DNA from 3 places in the Streptomyces sp. NPDC005566 genome. Region 2 is predicted to be linked to each of the others. Evidence: riboswitches for the same ligand, from Rfam matches in the RefSeq annotation. Region 2 holds a riboswitch; each other region holds the start of a gene.
The links. A riboswitch is a leader RNA that binds a small molecule or an ion and turns the genes downstream of it on or off. The one in region 2 is predicted to bind thiamine pyrophosphate.
Positions count from the first base shown of each region.

Region 1: another riboswitch for thiamine pyrophosphate. It lies ahead of ABZS61_RS29905 (thiamine ABC transporter substrate-binding protein); the one in region 2 lies ahead of thiO (glycine oxidase ThiO).
Region 3: another riboswitch for thiamine pyrophosphate. It lies ahead of thiC (phosphomethylpyrimidine synthase ThiC); the one in region 2 lies ahead of thiO (glycine oxidase ThiO).

Region 1 is NZ_JBEXDB010000023.1:40,408-47,312, forward strand. Features, by position in the region: gene ABZS61_RS29890 (SRPBCC domain-containing protein) at 1-230, opposite strand, end outside; gene ABZS61_RS29895 (ABC transporter ATP-binding protein) at 304-1,335, opposite strand; gene ABZS61_RS29900 (iron ABC transporter permease) at 1,338-2,951, opposite strand; gene ABZS61_RS29905 (thiamine ABC transporter substrate-binding protein) at 2,996-4,093, opposite strand; TPP riboswitch at 4,164-4,270, opposite strand; gene rlmN (23S rRNA (adenine(2503)-C(2))-methyltransferase RlmN) at 4,348-5,454, opposite strand; gene ABZS61_RS29915 (phosphatidate cytidylyltransferase) at 5,997-6,905, opposite strand, start outside.
Region 2 is NZ_JBEXDB010000001.1:11,753-18,657, reverse strand. Features, by position in the region: gene ABZS61_RS00095 (deoxyribonuclease IV) at 1-657, opposite strand, end outside; gene pknB (Stk1 family PASTA domain-containing Ser/Thr kinase) at 663-2,579, opposite strand; gene ABZS61_RS00085 (thiazole synthase) at 2,729-3,523, opposite strand; gene thiS (sulfur carrier protein ThiS) at 3,526-3,783, opposite strand; gene thiO (glycine oxidase ThiO) at 3,780-4,997, opposite strand; TPP riboswitch at 4,995-5,107, opposite strand; gene ABZS61_RS00070 (hypothetical protein) at 5,159-5,500, shown strand; gene ABZS61_RS00065 (FAD-dependent oxidoreductase) at 5,529-6,761, shown strand; gene ABZS61_RS00060 (Rv2175c family DNA-binding protein) at 6,829-6,905, shown strand, end outside.
Region 3 is NZ_JBEXDB010000013.1:29,546-36,450, forward strand. Features, by position in the region: gene ABZS61_RS21030 (cupin domain-containing protein) at 1-303, shown strand, start outside; gene ABZS61_RS21035 (DUF5326 family protein) at 431-640, shown strand; gene ABZS61_RS21040 (helix-turn-helix domain-containing protein) at 930-1,700, shown strand; gene ABZS61_RS21045 (SsgA family sporulation/cell division regulator) at 1,802-2,239, shown strand; gene ABZS61_RS21050 (YibE/F family protein) at 2,298-3,653, opposite strand; TPP riboswitch at 3,725-3,858, shown strand; gene thiC (phosphomethylpyrimidine synthase ThiC) at 3,851-5,680, shown strand; gene ABZS61_RS21060 (DUF805 domain-containing protein) at 6,007-6,363, shown strand; gene ABZS61_RS21065 (hypothetical protein) at 6,585-6,905, opposite strand, start outside.

The DNA of each region.
Region 1 (6,905 bases), on a different contig from region 2:
ACCTCCCGGTAGACGCCGTGGAACGGCATCTCCGCGCCGGGCACGATGATGACCAGGCTCCACTCACCGCCCGGCGTGACGTCCATCGACACCCGGTCCAGCGGCACGTCCGCGTCACCCCCGTACCAGGCGGCGAAGTCCTCGGGGACCGTCCAGGCTTCGAAGACCCGGTCCCGCGGTGCCTCGACGACGCGGGTGATGTCGATGCCCTCGCGCACTGATCCAGTCATGATCCCTGTCCTTCTTCCCGACGGTTCCGTGTCCAGGGGACCAGGCTCCGGAGGGCTCCGCCAGCCGGACGGGTCAGACCTCTTGGGCCGCGGACAGGACCACCGTCTCCGCCGCGTCGAACGTCACGCCCACCGTGGCCCCCTCCTCCGGGGTGTCCCGCAGCCCGCACTCGGCCTCCAGAACGGGCCCGTCAGCGGGGTACAGGGTCACGGCGACGTGGTGGCCACGGAAGGTACGCGCTCCCACCGTGCAGGTCAGCCCGTCCTGCGCGTCGCCGATCCGTACCCCGGCCGGCCGGACCAGCAGCTCGCGCGCGCCCTGGGGCGAATCGCCGGGCACCGGCACCTTGCCCCAGGGTGTGTGGGCGGCCGCGCCGGTCACCGTCGCGTCCACCACGTTGTCGAAGCCGAGGAACCGGGCGACGAACGCGGAGGCCGGGCGCTGCCAGACCTCCAGAGGGGTTCCCGCCTGGGCGATCCTGCCGTCCCGCATGACCACCACCCGGTCCGCCAGGGCGAAGGCTTCGCCCTGGTCGTGGGTGACGGCGAGCACCGTCGTGCCGAGCCTGCCGAAGAGGGTGCGCAGCTCCACGACGAGCCGTTCGCGCAGGCTCCGGTCCAGCTGCCCGAGCGGCTCGTCCAGCATCAGCAGTTTCGGGCGGGGTGCCAGCGCGCGGGCGAGGGCGACGCGCTGCTGCTCGCCGCCCGACAGTGCGGCGACGGCCCGCCGTCCGGCGCCGGGCAGGCCGACGAGGTCGAGGAGCTCGCCGGCCCTGCGGTCGCGCTCGGCCCGGGAGACGCCGTGCATCCGCAGCCCGAACGCGACGTTCGCGCCGACGTCGCGGTGCGGGAAGAGCTGGTGGTCCTGGAACATCAGCCCGAGCCCGCGCCGGTGCACGGGCACGGCGGCCTGGTCGGCGCCGTCCAGGAGTACCCGTCCGCCGTCCAGCCGCTGCAGCCCCGCGACGACCCGCAGGAGCGTCGACTTGCCGCTGCCGCTGGGTCCCAGGACACAGACGATCTCGTGGTCGGCGACCTCCAGGTCCACGGCGTCCAGCGCGGTCCGCTTCCCGAAGCGGACCGTGGCCGAATCCAGTGCCAGCATCTCTAGAACTCCCCGGATCGGTCGGTGCGGATACGTTCGAGCAGAAGCAGCGACACCGCGCAGACGAGCATCAGGATCGTGCTGAGTGCCATCGCCTGCCCGTAGTTGAGCTCCCCGGACCGCCCCAGGAGCCGGGCCACCGCCACCGGCAGGGTGGGGTTGTCGGGGCGTGCGATGAAGACGGTCGCGCCGAACTCGCCGAGTGACACGGCGAACGCGAAGCCCGCGGCCACCAGCAGGGCCCGGCGCACCAGCGGCAGATCGACCTCGCGCCAGGCCCGCAGCGGCGAGGCGCCGAGCACCGCCGCCGCCTCCCGCAGCCGGTCGTCGACCGCGCGCAGGACGGGCAGCATGGTCCGTACGACGAAGGGGACGCCCACCAGCGCCTGGGCGAGCGGTACGAGGATCCAGGACGTACGCAGGTCCAGGGGCGGCTCGTCGAGCGTGATCAGGAAGCCGAAGCCCACGGTGACGGCCGACACCCCGAGAGGCAGCATCAGCAGCGCGTCGAAGCCGCGCACCAGCGGTCCCGCCCGCCTCGTCAGGGCGGCCGCGGCGAGGCCGCCGATCACCAGGGCGATGAGGGTCGCGACCAGCGCGTACTGCAGCGAGTTCCCGATGGCTTCCAGCGGCGGCACCAGGAACGTGGAACCGTTCGCGTCGGCGGACTGCAGTGCTCGGTAGAAGCCGAACCCGTAGCCGCCGGACGTGTCCAGGGAGCGTTCCACCAGCACACCGAGGGGCACGACGATGAGCAGCGCGATGGTCAGCAGGACGCCGCCGAGCAGGGCCCGCTGCCCGGCCCCGCGCGGCCGGCGGGAGGTCTGCGCCGGGTCGACGAGCTTCAGCGCGGTCTCCCTGCGCCGTACGGTCCACGCGTGCACGGCGAGGATCCCGCCGACCGCGGCGAACTGCACCAGGGTCAGCACGGCGGCCGTCGGCAGATCGAGCAGCTGGGCGGTCTGCCGGTAGATCTCCACCTCCAGCGTGGAGTAGGCCGGGCCGCCGAGGATCTGGACGACTCCGAAGGAGGTGAACGTGAAGAGGAAGACCATCAGGGCGGCGGCCCCCACGGCCGGTGCCAGCGCGGGCAGGGTCACCCGCCGCCACGCCGCGAGGCGTCCCGCGCCGAGCACCCGGGCGGCCTCCTCCTGACGGGGATCGAGCTGCGACCACAGGCCGCCGACGGTCCGCACGACGACCGCGTAGTTGAAGAAGACGTGGGCGAGGAGGATCGCCCAGACCGTGGTGTCGAGCCGGACGCCCCACAGCTCGTCGAGGAATCCGCCCCGCCCCAGCAGTGCCAGGAACGCCGTACCCACGACGACCGTCGGCAGGACGAACGGCACGGTCACGACCGCACGCAGCAGTTGCTTGCAGGGAAAGTCGAACCGGGCGAAGACATAGGCGCCCGGCAGCGCGATCAGCAGTGTGAGCACGGTCGAGGCGAGTGCCTGCCAGGTGGTGAACCAGAGGACGTCGGCGATGTCCGGCCGGCTCAGCACCTCGCCGATCCGTCCGAACTGCCAGACGCCGTCCGCCTTCAGCCCCCGGCCGACGATCGCGACGACGGGGTAGGCGAAGAACAGCGCGAAGAACGCGACGGGCACGACCATCAGGCCGAGCCGCGCCGCGTTCCCCCCGCGTGGGGGACGCGCGGCTACTTCACGACGAGCGAGGACCACGACTGGACCCACTGCTCACGGTTCTTGGCGATCTTCTCCGGGGTCACGGTCGCCGGCTTGTCGACGGTCGCACCGAACTTCGTGAAGAGCTCCGGCAGCTCGGCGTCCTTCGCGACCGGGTTCACGAACATGTTGAGCGGCATGTCCTCCTGGAACTGCTTGCTGATCAGGAAGTCCAGCAGTGCCTTGCCGCCCGCCTCGTTCTTCGCACCGTCCAGCAGGCCGGCGAACTCGATCTGGCGGAAGCAGGTTCCGGTGGCGACCCCGGTCGGTGCCTCGGTGGGCTGCGGCTCCGCGTACAGCACCTCGACGGGCGGGCTGGAGGCGTACGAGACGACGAGCGGCCGGTCGGCCTTGGTCTTCTTGCCGCCCGCCGAGCCGGAGAACTCCTCGTTGTACGCCTGCTCCCAGCCGTCGACGACCTTGACGCCGTTGCTCTTCAGCTTCTTCCAGTAGTCCTGGTAGCCGTCCTCGCCGTAGGTGGCGACGGTGCCGAGGAGGAAGCCGAGGCCGGGCGAGGAGGTCGCGGCGTTCTCGGTGACGAGGAGGTTCTTGTACGCGGGCTTCAGCAGGTCGTCGAACGACTGCGGCGGCGCGAGCTTCTTGTCGGCGAAGTACTTCTTGTCGTAGTTGATGCAGATGTCGCCGGTGTCGACGGGCGTGACCCGGTGCTTGTCCGCGTCGAGCTGCGTGTCGGCCGCGACGCGGTCGAGCCCCTTCGCCTCGTACGGCGTGAACAGTTTGTTGTCCAGGGCGCGCGAGAGCAGCGTGTTGTCGACGCCGAAGAACACATCGCCGCGGGGGGATCCCTTGGTCAGGATCTCCTGGTTGAGCGCGGCACCGGCGTCACCGCTCTTCAGCACCTTGACCGTGTAGCCGGTCTCCTCGGTGAACGCCTTGAGGACCGCGTCGGAGGCGTTGAAGGAGTCGTGGCTGACGAGGGTCACGGTCTTGGAAGCCTTGGAGTTCCCGGAACCCGAGGCGTCGTCGTCGGATCCGCCGCAGCCCGCGAGCACGGTGACGCCGAGCGCGGCGGCGAGCGCCGTCGCGGCATACTTCGTGGTGGTGTTCATGTGATTCCTCCTGGAAGTGACCAGGAAGAGACGCGGCCCCGCCCGCCGGCGAGCGGGCAGGGCGCAACAGCTTGAGTAAGGTCCGAACTTCCTACCCGGAATGACCCGGGCGAGGTTCAGAGGGTCTGCGGCTCGGTGCCGCACTCTCAGCGCTGTGGCGCTCCCCTGTCGGAATATGAAGTTGATTTCCGGGCCAGGCTACACCGGCCGGATCACGCCGTTCCGGCCGGATGGCACCCGTCACCGGAACCGCATCAGCGCTCGGAGGCCGCCAGCTGGCCGCAGGCCCCGTCGATCTCCTGACCGCGGGTGTCACGGACCGTGACGGGCACACCGTGAGCGGCGATCGCGTCGACGAACGCCTTCTCGTCCTCGGGCCGCGAGGCGGTCCACTTCGAGCCGGGCGTCGGGTTCAGCGGGATGAGGTTGACGTGCACGCGCTTGCCCTTGAGCAGCCGGCCGAGCCGGTCGCCCCGCCATGCCTGGTCGTTGATGTCGCGGATCAGGGCGTACTCGATGGAGATGCGGCGGCCGGACTTCTCGGCGTACTCCCAGGCCGCGTCCAGTACCTCCCGGACCTTCCAGCGCGTGTTCACGGGAACGAGGGTGTCGCGCAGCTCGTCGTCCGGGGCGTGGAGCGAGACGGCGAGACGGCACTTGAAGCCCTCGTCGGCGAAGCGCAGCATGGCCGGCACCAGGCCCACCGTGGACACGGTGATCCCACGCTGCGAGAGGCCGAGCCCGTCCGGCTCGGGGTCGGTCAGCCTCCGGATCGCCCCGACGACACGCTTGTAGTTGGCCAGGGGCTCGCCCATGCCCATGAAGACGATGTTGGAGAGCCGCGCGGGCCCGCCCGGAACCTCACCGTCGCGCAGCGCCCGCATTCCGTCCACGATCTGGTGCACGATCTCGGCCGTCGAGAGATTCCGGTCGAGGCCTGCCTGCCCGGTCGCGCAGAACGGGCAGTTCATCCCGCATCCGGCCTGCGAGGAGATGCACATCGTCACCCGGTCCGGGTACCGCATGAGGACGGACTCGACGAGCGTCCCGTCGTGCAGCTTCCAGAGCGTCTTGCGGGTGGTGTCGTCGTCGCAGCTGATGTGGCGCATCACGGACATCAGGTCGGGGAACAGCGCCTCGGCGAGCTTCTCCCGCGAACCGGCCGGGATGTTGCTCCACTCGGCCGGGTCGTGCGCGTACCGCGCGAAGTAGTGCTGCGACAGCTGCTTGGCGCGGAAGGGCTTCTCGCCGGTCGCGGCGACTGCTTCCTTGCGCTCGTCGGGGGTGAGGTCGGCGAGGTGCCGCGGCGGCTGCTTGGCTCCGCGGGGCGCGACAAACTGGAGTTCTCCGGGCTTAGGCATGGTTCCTCCAGTGTCGCAGACACGCCGTGGTCCCAGAGGTCGTCGTCCGGCGGGCAGCGTGGGGCACGACGTCGTCCGGTCGCTGTCGGCCGATGTCGGCGGCCCTGTGACGGCCGCGGGCGGCTCCGGCCGGGTGCCCGACCGTGACCGATCGCACGGAAGGACGTACGCGCGACGGGCGACCAGCTCCACCGTAAATCGAACGCACATGTGAATTTCACGTCCAGCGCTCGACTTCGCCACCTTGAATGCAAGATACACGCATTATGGGCGACCACGGAGACGAAAGTGGATCTCACTCCCCACAGCGGCGAGCAGGCGGCATGGGCTGTTACCACGCGGGCCACCTCGACGGGAACGGCTCTGACCCGGCAACCCCGCACCTACAACGGCCGGTCCTTCTGCCTTGCCGATGCGGGACACCGACCGCAGCGTTGCCGAGGCGAAGGTCCGGGGCCGGTACGAGTGAGGGCCCGCCGCCCTGTGGGCAACGGACCCTCACTCGTAGAACTGCAGGTCACACGGTACGTGAACGCATCGGCTCAGCCGGATCCGACGAACAGCACCAGCAGCAGCCACACCACCGGCGCGGTCGGCAGCAGGGAGTCGAGCCGGTCCATGATGCCGCCGTGGCCCGGCAGCAGCGTGCCCATGTCCTTGATCCCGAGATCCCGCTTGATCATGGACTCGCCCAGGTCGCCCAGGGTGGCGCTGGCGGCGACCGCGAGACCGAGCAGAAGCCCCTGCCACCACCTGCCGTCGTCGATCAGGAACTCCATGCACAGCGCACCCGCGACCATCGCGAACCCGATCGCCCCGAACAGGCCCTCGCGGGTCTTCCCGGGACTGATGCGCGGTGCCAGCTTGTGGGTGCCGAAGCGCCAGCCGACGGCGTACGCACCGGTGTCGGCGACCACGGTGAGCAGCAGGAAGGTCAGCACGCGCCACGGACCGTCGTCCGCGGTGAGCATCATCGCGACGAACGTCGCCAGGAACGGCACGTAGAAGACGGCGAAGACGCCGGCCGTGACGTCCTTGAGGTAGCCCTCCGGCGGCTCGGTCATCCGCCAGACGAGCACCGCGAGCGCGGTGAGCGCCATGGCCACCCAGGCGCCCTCCGCGTCCCGCACGTACCCGGCGACGACCATGGCGGCGCCGCCGACGGCGAGCGGCACGAGGGGGGCGTTGATCCCCTTGCGCTCCTTGAGGCGCGAGGTGAGCTCCCAGAGCCCGACCACCACCGCCAGCACGACCACACCGACGAAGACTGCCTTCACGATGAAGAGCGAACCGGCGACGAGCACGCCGAGCCCGAGGCCGACCCCTATCGCGGCGCGCAGATCACGACCTGCCCGCTTCTTCTGCGGTGGGGACGACGGCAACGCGGTGGACATGGGCTCCTGCTGCTTCTCGTCACGGAACAGGGGACCGCTGACGTGCGCGGCTTCCCC
Region 2 (6,905 bases):
GGCGTGGATCAGCTTCAGCCGGCCCTCGCCGACCGTCTCCACCAGCAGATCCAGGGTCTGCCGCATGCCGCCGTGGCCCGCCAGGTCGTGGCCCGCCGCGTAGATGTGGCAGGTGTCCAGGCAGATCCCCAGCTTGGGGTGGGAGTCCAGGGCCTCGAAGTACGGGCCGAAGTCCCAGGTCCGTGAACAGAGCGAGAATCCCTGCCCGGCCGTCGACTCCAGCAGCAGAAACGGATCGTCGTCATGGGTCAGCTCGTCGAGCAGCGGCCTCATGTGCGTACGCACCTGGGCGAGGGCCTCGGACCGCGGTCGCCCTCCGGTCGCCGACCCCGTGTGCACCACCACGCCCAGGGCGCCGATCTCCCTGGCCCGGCGCAACGAGTGGCGCAGCGACTCGACGGACCTCTCGACGGTGGCCTCGGTGTGCGAGCCGAAGTTGATCAGATACGGGGCGTGGACGTACGCGGGGATGGACTCCGCCGCGCACTCCGAGCGGAACAGCTCGTCCTGCGCCGGGTTTCCCTGCGGTGCCGCCCACCCGCGCGGATTGGCGACGAAGACCTGTACGGCCTCCGCCGCCAGCTCCCTCGCATAGCCGAGGCCGACCTTCGCGAGGCCCCCCGCCACCGGGACGTGACCGCCAACTGGGTTGCGCATGCGTACTAGAGACCCTTGGTCTTGATGGTGATCGTGGAGCCTTCCGGGGCCTGTTCGCCGCCGTCGACCGACTGACTCGCGATCGTGTCGCTGAAGGAGAGGAACGCGCGGTCGACCTTGACCTCGAACCCTGCCTCCTCCAGTGTGCTCCTGGCCTCGTCCACGTCCTTCCCGGTGACATCCGGGACGTCGAGCATGCGCGGGCCCTTGGAGACCGTGAGCTCGACGGTGTCGCCCTCCGCGGCCTCCGCGTCGTCGCCGGGCGTCTGGCGGGCGACGGTGCCCTCGGCCTCGACGGAGTCGACCCGGTCGGGCAGCACCTCGGCTCTGAGACCCGCCTCCTCCAACGCTGCCCTCGCCGCCTCGACGTCGAGCCCCGTGACGTCCGGGACGTCGACCGGGCTGCCCTTGCTGATGACCAGGGCGACCGCCGAGTCGGGGTGGCGATCGGTACCGATGGCAGGATCCGTACGGATCACCTCGCCCCGTGCGATCTCCTCGCTGAACTCCCGGGTCACCATCCCCGGCACCAGGCCGACCTTCTTCAGCTCGCGTCGGGCATCGGCGAGCGCGATGCCCTCGACGTCGGGCACCTGCACGATCTCCGGCCCGCGCGAGATCACCAGCCCCACCGCGTCATTGCCACGGATCCGCTCGCCCGATCCGGGATCGCTGCTGATCACCCTGCCGCGATCCACCGTGTCGCTGTAGGAACGCCTGACGCCCCCCACGTCGAGACCGGCGCCCGCGAGCCGCTTCTCCGCCGCCGTCTGGGTCTGGCCCAGCAGCGAAGGGACCCGGGTGAACTGCCCCGAATTGATGTACCAGACACCCGCACCGACTCCCAGGACCAGCAGGAGGGCCACGAGCGCCGTGAACATCCCGCGCCGGGATCCGGCGGCGAACCGCCGCCTGCGGCCACCCGTCCGCGGCGGCAGCGGGGGCATCTCCAGGCGGCTGGTGTGGTGCGCGGTGCCCTGGCCGGCCGGGATGACCCGCGGGATCACACTCGTACGGTCGTCGGCGCCGTCATGCGCCTCGGCGATCGCCTGCGGAGGCATCGCGTCCAGCTGCTCCTCGGTCAGACCGGCGCGCACCACGCGGGACCGGGCCAGCAGGGCCACCGCGTCATGGGGCCGGGCCTCGGGGTTGCGGGCGGCGGCGCCCGCAACCAGCTCGTCCAGCCCGGCGGCCAGGCCCGGAACCGCACGGGACGGGGCCGGGACGTCCTCGTTGAGGTGCTGGTAGATGACCTGTGCGGCGGTCTCACCGGTGTGCGGCTTGCCGCCGGTCAGCATCTCGTACAGCACGACTCCGCAGGCGTACACGTCGGCGCGGGTATCGGCCGTGCCGTGCTCGATCTGCTCCGGCGCGAGGTACGAGACGGTGCCCAGGAGCGAGCCGGTGGTGTCCGTGACGGTGCCCACCGCCCGTACGAGACCGAAGTCGGCGACCTTCACCCGGCCGTCGTCCCCTATCAGGACGTTCTCCGGCTTCATGTCGCGGTGGACGAAGCCCGCCCGGTGCGCGGCGCCGAGCGCGGCGAGGACCGGCTCCAGGATGTCCAGTGCGGCCCGCGGCTGCAGGGCGCCACGCTCGCGCAGGACATCGCGCAGGGTGCACCCCGCGACGTACTCCATCGCCAGGTACACGTACGCGCCCTGGGCGCCCTGGTCGAAGACGGCCACCACATTGGGGTGCGCCAGCCGGGCCACGGACTTGGCCTCACGGATGAAGCGCTCGACGAACGCGGCGTCGGTCGCCAGGGCCGGATGCATCACCTTGAGGGCGAGCACCCGGTCGAGACGGGTGTCCACGGCCCGGTAGACCGTGGCCATACCGCCGACGGCGATGCGCGCATCGATGCGGTAGCGGCCGTCGAGCAGCTGCCCGACGAGGGGGTCCTGGAGGGTCGTATCCACGGGTCGAGTCTACGAGTCGCCACGGACACGACGGACGGGCCGGGGCAGCCCGGGGACCGTTCTGAAGCCGAGCCGTGACAGGGGCATGTACGTGTTGTGACCTGGGAGCGGCCGGTGGAGCAGCCGTGCGAGCCGGTCGGGCGGCCGTGTCAGAAGGCCGGGCGCTCCGGATCCAGCACCGCCCGGCCCCCGGCGGGCGAGGACGCCTCGGCGAAATGCCGCCTCGGGATCCGGCCGGCCCGGTACGCCAGGCGCCCGCCGTCCACCGCGTGCCGCATCGCCGCCGCCATCAGCTCCGGCTCCTGCGCCCGGGTCACCGCTGAGGCGAGCATCACAGCGGCGCACCCCAGCTCCATCGCCAGCGCGGCGTCCGAAGCGGTCCCCGCCCCCGCGTCGAGGATCACCGGAACCGCGGCCTGCTCGATGATCAGCTGGAAGTTGTGCGGGTTGCGGATGCCGAGCCCGGAGCCGATGGGGGAGCCGAGCGGCATGATCGCCGCACACCCCACGTCCTGGAGTTTCCGGGCGAGGACCGGGTCGTCATTGGTGTACGGAAGGACGGTGAAGCCCTCGTCCGCGAGGGTCTCGGCGGCGTCGAGCAGCTCGATCGGATCGGGCAGCAGAGTCCGCTCGTCGGCCACGACCTCCAGCTTGATCCAGTCGGTGCCGAGCGCCTCCCTGGCCAGCCGGGCGGTCAGCACGGCCTCGCCCGCGGTGAAACAGCCGGCGGTGTTCGGCAGGACGCGGATGGAGAGCCGCTCCAGGACGGAGAGCACCGAGCCCTGAACGGTCGGGTCGAGCCGGCGCATCGCGACGGTGGTCAGCTCGGTTCCCGCGGCGATCAGGGAGCGCTCCAGCACCTCGAGGCTGGGCGCACCGCCCGTTCCCATGATCAGCCGGGACGAGAAGGTGGTGGAGCCGAGCGTGAAGAGATCGTCCGACATGGTCAGCCTCCCTGGACCGCGGTGAGGACCTCGACGCGGTCACCCTCGCCGAGGGCGGTGACGGGCCACTGGCTGCGCGGCACGACGGCCTCGTTGACCGCGGCGGCGACACCGGAGTGCGCCGTGGTCAGGGTCGCGACCAGGGTGTCCAGGGCGGTACCGGCCGGGACGCTGCGGTGCTCCCCGTTCACGGAGACGGAGACGGACGCGGACGCGGACGACGCAGGTGCAGAAACGGTGGTGGGCAGGGGCTCTGTCATGCGGGCTGCTCCTGAGGTGCTGAAGTGAGGGCTCCGGGGGAGGTGTTCGGTGAGGCGGGGCCCCGGCCGGAGGGCGCGAAGCGGCTCGGCGCGAAGGGGCGGGCCTCCGCGAGAAGTTCGCCGGTGGTCAGCACGTGGGCCATCACGTCACCGGTGACGGGCGTCAGCAGTACCCCGTTGCGGTGGTGACCTGTGGCGAGGTGCAGGCCCGGCAGGGCCGTCGGACCCAGCAGCGGGGCGTTGTCCGGAGATGCGGGACGCAGGCCCGCGCGGGTCTCGGTCAGCGGCAGTTCGGTGATGCCCGGCACCAGTTCGTGGGCGTCGCGCAGCAGTTCGTAGACCCCGCCCGCGGTGACCGTCGTGTCCCAGCCCATCTCCTCGCTGGTCGCGCCCACGACCAGCTCGCCGTTGGCGCGCGGGACGAGGTAGACGTGACTGCCGCGGACCACGGCCCGTACGGTCCGGCTGAGGAACGGGGCGTACGCGGGCGGCACGGCCAGCCGCAGCACCTGCCCCTTGACCGGGCGGACCGGTGGCACGACCTCCTCGGGGACCCCGGCGAGCCTGCCGCTGAGACTGCCTGCGGCCAGCACGACCTGGTCGGCGCTCAGCTCCGTACCGTCCGTGAGGACCGCTCCGGCCGCCCGGCCACCCGTCACACTGAGCCGCTCCGCCCGGGCCCGGCGGAAGACCACACCGGCCCGCTCGCACGCGGTGACCAGGGCCGAGGCCAGCCGGCGGGGATCCACCTGGTGGTCGCCGTCGGCCCGCAGCCCGCCGCGCACGCCGGGGGCGAGCATCGGCTCCAGCCGGCGGCACTCGCGGCCGCTCAGCCACTCCGACTGCAGCCCCGAACGCTGCTGCAGGGCGTGCAGCTCCCGCAGATGGGCCCGGTCGTCGGAGTCCAGTGCGACCGCCAGCGTGCCGCAGGCACGGAAGCCCGTCTCCTGCCCGCTCGCTTCCTCCAGTTCGGCCACGAACGCCGGATAGCGTGCGGCGGAGGCGACATTGAGGCCGAGCAGCGTCTGCTCGCCGTAGTGGAGTTCGGTGACGGCGGCGAGCATTCCGGCCGCGACCTGGGCCGCCCCGCCGCCCGGATCGGGATCGGCGACCGCGACGGACATGCCGCGCCCGGCCGCCCGCCACGCGGTCACCAGGCCGATGATGCCGCCCCCGACGACAAGGACGTCGGATCCGTTCTCGGAGATGCGCATGGGCGTCCAGCCCCTCCCTTCGCCGGCATGACCCGGATCAGGTTCGTACGGTCGGAGGCCGGCCAGCCTCCCTCTCAGCCCGGTGCGTCCGGGCTCCCGCGAGTGCCTTACGTTGGCCACCCTAAACCCCGCCGCCCGCAGCCAGTAAGGGAGCAGCCGCCGTGGCCCGTTCACTCGACGGACTCGTCCTGTCGCCCGTCGCAGACCAGGCACCCGGCCAGGTCGGCACCCGCACACGCTTCGCCTACCGGGAGCGGGAGGGACGGATCTGGGCCGCGTACGCGGGCGGTGACGTCGTTCGCGGACACCTCGTGGGCACCAGGGAGGGAGACACCCTGGACTTCCGTTATGTGCAGCTGAAGCAGGACGGAACGACCTCCGGCGGCCACTGCGTCTCGACCGTCACGGAACTTCCCGACGGCCGGGTGCGACTGGACGAGCGGTGGGAGTGGGAGTCCCAGGAGGGCAGCGGGACGAGCGTGGTGGAGGAGCTCCCCACCTGACGCAACGTCAGGTGACTAGGGTGGCCGGGTGAGCGAGCAGACGGAACAGCGGGAATCGGGACAGCAGCCGCGCCGGGTCGTGGTCGTCGGCGCGGGCATGGCCGGCGTGCAGACCGCCGTGGCCCTGCGCGAGCAGGGCTTCGCCGGTCAGGTCACCCTGATCGGCGCGGAACCGCACCAGCCGTACGACAGGCCGCCCCTGTCGAAGGCGGTCCTGCTCGGCAAGGCCGAGGACTCCGCATTCGACGTCGACTTCGAGGCGCTGGACATCACGCTGCGCCTGGGCCTCGACGTGAGCGGACTGCGCGCCGCCGCACACGAACTGGACACCCCCCAGGGCCCCGTCCCGTACGACGTGCTGGTCCTCGCCACCGGGGCCGAGCCCGTCGTCCTGCCCGGCTCCGAAGGTGTGCCCGGTGTCCATCTGCTCCGCACCGTCGACGATGCCGCACGGCTGCGGCCCGTCCTGGAGCGGCAGCACGACGTCGTGGTCGTGGGAGCCGGCTGGATCGGTGCCGAATTCGCCACCGCGGCCCGTGCCGCGGGCTGCGCGGTCACCGTCGTCGAAGCCGCCGAACGCCCCCTCGCGGGCACCCTGCCCGCCGACGTCGCCGCTCCGATGGCCCGCTGGTACGCCGACAGCGGAGCCGAACTCCTCACCGGCGCCCGGGTGGCGCGCGTCGACCCCGGAGCCGTCCACCTGGCGGACGGCCGGGTGATCCCCGCCGGAGCGGTGATCGTGGGCATCGGCGCCCGCCCCACCACCGGCTGGCTGGAAGACTCCGGCATCGCGCTCGGCCCGGACGGCTCGATCACCGCGGACGGTTCGCTGCGCACCTCCCTGCCCGACGTGTACGCGGTGGGTGACTGCGCCTCGTTCCCCTCCGCCCGCTACGGCGAGCGGCTGCTCGTCCATCACTGGGACAACGCCCTCCAGGGGCCCCGGACGCTCGCAGCCGCCCTCGCTGACGGGCAGCCCCGGACATACGACCCGGTGCCCTACTTCTGGTCCGAGCAGTTCGGCCGGTTCGTGCAGTACGCCGGTCACCACGCAGCAGCCGACACCATGCTGTGGCGCGGCGACCCGGCGGACCCGTCCTGGACGGTCTGCTGGCTGCGCGAAGGCGTTCTGGTGGCGGTGATCGCCGTCAGCCGGCCGCGCGACCTCGCCCAGGCCCGCAAGCTCATCGAAGCCGGGGCGCGCGTCGATCCGGTGCGTGCCGCGGACCCCTCCGTACCGCTGAGGACAGCGGCACTGTAGGACCCGGGTACCTCCTTACGGGCGGCCCGGCTACCGACTGTCGGTCCGGGATGGCAGGCTTGTCCCTGTGACCGAGATTGACGCAAAGATCGATGTTCTCGTCCCCGACTGGCTCCACCTTCCCGACATCGCGGAAATGCTCGA
Region 3 (6,905 bases), on a different contig from region 2:
CTGGACGAGCTGGAGGCGGAGCGAGCCGCCAACGAGGGCGCCTACCTGCAGTTCGTCCGGGAACGCAACATGTCCGTCGGCCTGTACGCACTGGATGCCGGCGAACTCGACCCCCAGAAGCCGCACAAGCAGGACGAGGTCTACTTGGTCGTGAGCGGCCGCGCCTCGATCACCGTCGGCATGGAGACCACACAGGTGGGCAGGGGGAGCGTCGTGTACGTTCCGGCCGGAACGGCCCACAAGTTCCACCACATCACCGAGGACCTCAGGGTGATGGTGGTCTTCTCTCCGCCGGAGAGCTGAGCCGGCACCTCGGGGTTCCCTAGGGGATCGGTCAGGGGACTTCAAGGGCTCCCGGGCCCCCACCGGCCACCCCCACGCCTCTAGCATCGAAGCAGGAACTCACAGAGACGAGGTAAGGACGATGGCGGTGCGGGAGATTTTCGCGGGGATGCCCTGGTGGGTGAAGTGGGTCGCGGTGCCTCTCATCGCGATCGTCGTGTTCGGTGGCCTCATCGCCAGCGTGGTCGGCTTCGTGATCGGTCTGCTGTTCAAGGCGCTGGTCTTCGTCGTCCTGGTGGGCGGTCTGATCTTCGTCGTGCGGAAGTTCTTGGCGTCTTCCTCCCGCAGCGACTGGTAGGCAGCAACGCGGGACGGTGCCGGGCAGCGGGCGCGTGAGGAACGGGAGCCGGGCCGCAGATACGGCGATTAGCCCAGCTGAGCTAAGTCCAGGATGAAACCTCACTCGTGACGGACGGTGCCGATACAGTGGCAGACTGCTGCCGTAGGCTGGGAAATGACTGCCCGTCACCGTCCTGACCAGTGGTTTGTGCGACCGCCCGGTCTCCGGACCCTCGGCTCGCGGCGGGCCCGTGGGGGCGGCCTCCGCGGGAGGGCTGAACGCCCGTCACCATGCCTGGGGGTGACCTTTGACCACGGCATCGAGCACCGCTGTCCCGACGTTGATCGGTTCGGTTCAGCGGGCGTTGAGACTGCTGGAGGCTGTGGGCACCCATCGGGAAGGGGCGCCGGCGAAGCAGCTCGCACGGGAAGCGGGGCTTCCCCTTCCTACTGCCTATCACCTGTTGCGAACCCTGACCCATGAGGGCTACCTCCGCAGGGAGAACGGCGTCTTCCTGTTCGGTGCCGCTGCCGAGCGCCTCGTCGGAGGTCGGGCGCCCGCACCGCGTCGCGGTGTGATCATCGAATCACTCGCGCACTGGGCCGATGTCATCGGCGCACCCGTGTACTGCGCTGTCTACCGCGACGGGGAGATCGACCTCGTCGCGGTGGCTGATACGCCCGACTTTCCCGCCGTCGAGGAGTGGGCCGCCTTCCGTGAGACCGGCCATGCGCATGCTCTTGGTCAGTGTCTGTTGGGCCAGCTCGACGAGAGGGCGCGCGAGGATCACCTGGATCGTCACCCAGTGCAACCACTCACGCGCTACTCCGTCAGAGATCGTCCGGCATTTCTCGACCGGATGAGATCGATGAACCGCATGGAACCTGTCGTCGAACGACAGGAATACGCGTTGGGAACGGTCTGCGCGGCCATCCCGATCACTGTGGGAACTGCCGTGGCGGCCATGGCCATTTCGCTACCCCTGGACCAAGAGGAACGGTTGCTCCCCGCAGTCGAACAACTACGCTGTGAAGTGACCAGCCTCTTGCGCTCGTTCGTGTTCTCTATCAGTATCTGAAAAATCACTCCTTGTGATCTGCTATCGCGTGCACCACGATGGCGTCAATAGGGCCATGGGGGATCATTCCTGGCCAGATTCATCTACTGCGGGGTTGAACGATGCGCGAGTCGGTTCAAGCAGAGGTCATGATGAGCTTCCTCGTCTCCGAGGAGCTTTCGTTCCGTATTCCGGTGGAGCTCCGGTACGAAGTGGGCGATCCGTACGCGATCCGGATGACCTTCCACCTGCCAGGAGACGCCCCCGTCACCTGGGCCTTCGGCCGTGAGCTGCTGCTCGACGGTCTCAACAATCCGAGCGGCGACGGCGATGTGCACATCGGCCCGACCGAGCCCGAAGGGCTCTCGGACGTACACATCCGGCTCCAGGTAGGCACGGATCGTGCGCTCTTCCGCGCCGGCACGGCGCCTCTTGTGGCATTTCTCGACCGGACGGACAAGCTGGTGCCACTGGGACAGGAGCACACGCTCGGTGACTTCGACGGGAATCTGGAAGAGGCGCTGGGCCGCATCCTCGCCAAGGAACAGAACGCCGGCTGACCAGGGACCACCCCGCTGAACAGGCACCACCGGTTCCCCGTACGCCCGGCGCTCGCGCTCACGCCTTGCGGCGTCGGCCCCTTCCGGTCCGTACGGGGGCAGGGGCTCCGGCTTCCGCGCCGAGCCCCGTGCGGTCCGCGGAGACCACCAGGGCCGCGAGCACCGTCGTCACCGGCACCGAGGCGACCAGCCCGATCGATCCGACCAGGGTCCGGACGATCTCCATCGCGACCAGTTCGCTGGTGGCCACGGTTCCCACGCTGCTCTGGGCGATCGAGAAGAGCAGCAGCAGGGGTAGCGCGGCGCCCGCGTAAGCGAGTACCAGAGTGTTGACGACCGAGGCGATGTGGTCGCGCCCGATCCTGATGCCTGCCCGGTAGAGCCGGCGTACGCCCATCGTCGGATCTGCCTGGTGCAGCTCCCAGACCGCCGACGTCTGGGTGACGGTCACGTCGTCGAGCACACCGAGCGAACCGATGATCACACCGGCCAGTAGCAGGCCGCTCATGTCGATGTCCGGGAACAGCCCGTGGATCAGGCCGGTGTTGTCATCGGTGTTGCCGCTCAGACTCGCCCATCCGATGAAGAGCGAGCCCAGCAGTCCGATCAGCAGCAGCGAGATGAGTGTGCCGATGACGGCCACGGAGGTGCGCGCGGTCAGCCCGTGGCACATGTACAGGGCGATCAGCATGATGGCGCTGGCCCCGATCACCGCGACCACCAGCGGGTTCGAACCCTGCAGGATCGCCGGGAGGATGAACAGCGTCAGCACGGCGAACGAGACCGCGAGCGCGATCAGCGCCATCAGTCCGCGCAGTCTGCCCACCACGATGACCGCGAGGGCGAAGATCCCCGCCAGCAGGGCCATCGGGAAGGCGCGGTCCACGTCGGTCACCGAGTACTGGAGATCACGGGGCGCGTCGGGCGCGTACGCCACAACCACCCCTTGGCCGTCCCTCAGTTGCCTGGTCGAGTCGGGCTGGATGACCTCGACGAACGTACGGCCCTTGTCCTTGCCGCTCGTCACCTCGACCGTTGCCTTCTTGCACAGCCCCGTCTGCTCGTCGACCGCCTCACGCCCCGAGGGTGTCGAGGTGTCGCCGGTCGGCGGCACCTGCGAGGCGTTCACGTCCGCGCAGTCCACCCTGGCGATCTCCACCACCTTGCCCTGCTGGGTCTGCCGGTCGAAACCGACACCCGTGCGCTCGTGGGAGGGCGCGCCGCCCGGCCAGAAGGCCACGAGACCGACCAGGACCGCGGCGGCGAACGGGATCAGCACGGCGGCGATGACCTTGCGCAGATGCTTGGACACGGGCGCGGCGGGGCCGTGGCTGTGGGTGTGGCCCGGGGCATGGCTCTGCGTGCTGCCGGACCGGGGGTCGTGCGGTTCGGGGGCGCTCGGGGAGGACGTCACCCGGCGATCATCCCAAGAACGGGAGAGGCCCTCTGGCCAGCACGCCAGGAGGGAGGCTAGCGTGGAGGCACCTTTGCACACGCGGGAGCTCGGAGCACCGGGCTGAGAGGGCGCTGACCTCCGTATATCCGTACGGGACACGCTGCGCCGACCGCCGAACCTGTTACCGGGTAATGCCGGCGTAGGGAGTAGGTCTCATGACCACAGCGGACGCACGCACGCCTGCCTCGAAGCAGAATGCGCAGAACACCCAGAATGCGCAGGATGTGGCGAACAGCGAGGCCGGGAAGTCCATCGGCTGGCACAAGGGGTACGTCCAGGGCTCGCGCCCGGACCTCCGGGTGCCGGTCCGTCAGGTGCACCTCACCAACGGCAAGGACGTGACGCTCTACGACACGTCGGGGCCGTACACCGATCCCGCCACCGAGACCGATGTCCGCCGTGGGCTCGCGCCCCTGCGGGAGAACTGGATCATCGCCCGCGGCGACACCGAGGAGTACGCGGGCCGCCCCGCACGCCCCGAGGACGACGGGCTCAAGCACACATCGCCGCGCGGCGGGCTGCGCAACCTCGACGCGGTCTTCCCGGGCCGTCCCCGTCAGCCCCGCCGCAGCCGCGACGGGCAGCCGGTCACACAGCTCGCGTACGCCCGCCGCGGCGAGATCACTCCGGAGATGGAGTACGTCGCGATCCGGGAGAACGTGGAGCCCGAGGTGGTGCGCGAGGAGATCGCGGCGGGGCGGGCCGTGCTGCCGGCCAACGTCAACCACCCGGAGATCGAGCCGATGATCATCGGCAAGCGATTCCTGGTGAAGGTCAACGCCAACATCGGCAACTCCGCGGTCACTTCCTCCATCGAGGAGGAGGTGGACAAGATGACCTGGGCGACCAAGTGGGGTGCCGACACGGTCATGGACCTGTCCACCGGTCGCAACATCCACACCACGCGCGAGTGGGTGCTGCGCAACTCCCCCGTGCCGATCGGTACCGTCCCGCTCTACCAGGCACTGGAGAAGGTGGACGGCCGGGCCGAGGAGCTGACCTGGGAGATCTACAAGGACACCGTCATCGAGCAGGCCGAACAGGGCGTCGACTACATGACGGTGCACGCCGGGGTCCGGCTCCCGTACGTCCCGCTGACCGCCCGCCGCAAGACCGGCATCGTCTCCCGCGGCGGCTCGATCATGGCGGCCTGGTGCCTCGCGCACCACAAGGAGTCGTTCCTCTACGAGCACTTCGAGGAGCTCTGCGAGATCCTCGCGGCCTACGACGTGACCTACTCACTCGGTGACGGACTGCGCCCCGGCTCCATCGCCGACGCCAACGACGAGGCGCAGTTCGCCGAACTGCGCACGCTCGGTGAACTGAACTCCGTCGCGAAGCGGTTCGGCGTCCAGACGATGATCGAGGGCCCGGGCCATGTCCCGATGCACAAGATCAAGGAGAACATCGACCTCCAGCAGGAGATCTGCGAGGAGGCGCCGTTCTACACGCTCGGCCCGCTGACCACCGATGTCGCCCCGGCGTACGACCACATCACCTCGGGCATCGGTGCGGCGATGATCGCCTGGTGGGGGACGGCGATGCTCTGCTACGTCACGCCCAAGGAGCACCTGGGGCTGCCGAACAGGGACGACGTGAAGACCGGCGTCATCACCTACAAGATCGCAGCGCATGCTGCGGATCTTGCCAAGGGTCACCCCGGGGCGCAGGAATGGGACGACGCGCTGTCGGATGCCCGGTTCGAATTCCGCTGGGAGGACCAGTTCAACCTGGCGCTCGACCCGGACACGGCGCGGGAGTTCCACGACGAGACGCTGCCGGCCGAGCCGGCCAAGACGGCGCACTTCTGCTCGATGTGCGGTCCGAAGTTCTGTTCGATGAAGATCAGCAGGAGCATCACGGAGCAGTTCGCCCCCGACCTGCTCCCCTCCGCCTCGGAGGAGGAGATCGAGGCGGGGATGCTGGAGAAGTCGAAGGAGTTCGCCGCGAGCGGCAACAGGGTGTACCTGCCGCTGGCGGACTGACACTGACACCGGGCGAAAGTGCAGGAAGTGGCGGCGCTGTCCTGGGTGTTACGTGCCCGGGGCGGCGCTTCCTGGCGGTTCATCAGATTGTCTGTATTGAACCCGAAGAGTATGAGCAATGGCTGGTTTCACGTGATGAGTCCTCTGATCGCCTGGTTGCAGAGGCAGTTCGGCGACGGTAGGGACACGGAAACGTGGCAGGTCTATGTACATTTCGGCAGGGGCTCACCCTGGCTTGACCATTTCCTTATCTGTGCCTTACCTTCCGCTGTGCTTGGCCGAAAAAATGTGCGCCCCGACGGGGGGCGCCAGGGGAGGGAAACACAGTGAGCTGGTACCTGAACGTACTCAAGAACTACGCGGGCTTCAGCGGTCGTGCGCGCCGCAAGGAGTACTGGATGTTCGCGCTGTTCAACGTCATCATCGCCGGCGTCCTGCTCGGTATCGGCGCTGCCATCGACACGCAGATCCCGTACATCATCTACATCCTCGCTGTGATCATCCCCTCGCTCGCCGTCGTCGTCCGCCGGCTGCACGACACGGGCCGTTCGGGCTGGTGGTTCCTGATCTCGTTCGTCCCGCTCGTGGGCGGCATCATCCTGCTCGTCTTCATGTGCTCCGAGGGCACGCACGAGGCCAACGAGTACGGCGCGAACCCCAAGCTGGCTCCCCAGGCAGTCTGAGTCCGGCAGGTGCTCCGACCGGATCGGAGCACCACCGCACACTGAACAGAGCAGAGGCCGGGTGCAGAAAGCTGCACCCGGCCTCTGCTGTACGGGAACGCGGCACCGGCCTCTCAGGTACGGAGTCGGCAGGATCACTCCGGCGTACGGGAATCGGGCCGGATCAGTCCGACGCACGGGAATCCGGCAGGCTCACTCCGACGCACGGACCCGGGGCCGGATCACTCCGGCTGGTGTTCGGGGCCGCCGAAGTCCGGACTGGTGAAGTCCGGGCTGGTGAAGGACGGACGCGGTCCCGCCGAGGGGCCGTCCTGCGGGCCGGAGAAGTCCGGTCTGCTGTAGCCGATCTTCGGGATGCGGTTCGCCGAGCGGTGCGGGGTCCGTGAGGCCGGCCCCGCGGTCGGGTCGGCGAGGGCGTCCCGCAGGAAGGGCAGGATGCCGCGCTCCAGCAGTGCGTGGCGCCATGCCTCCCGGGCGCGTGCCACATCCTCGGGCAACTCCTGCTCGTCGTCCATGGCCGGCAGTGCGGTGGCCCCGTTCCG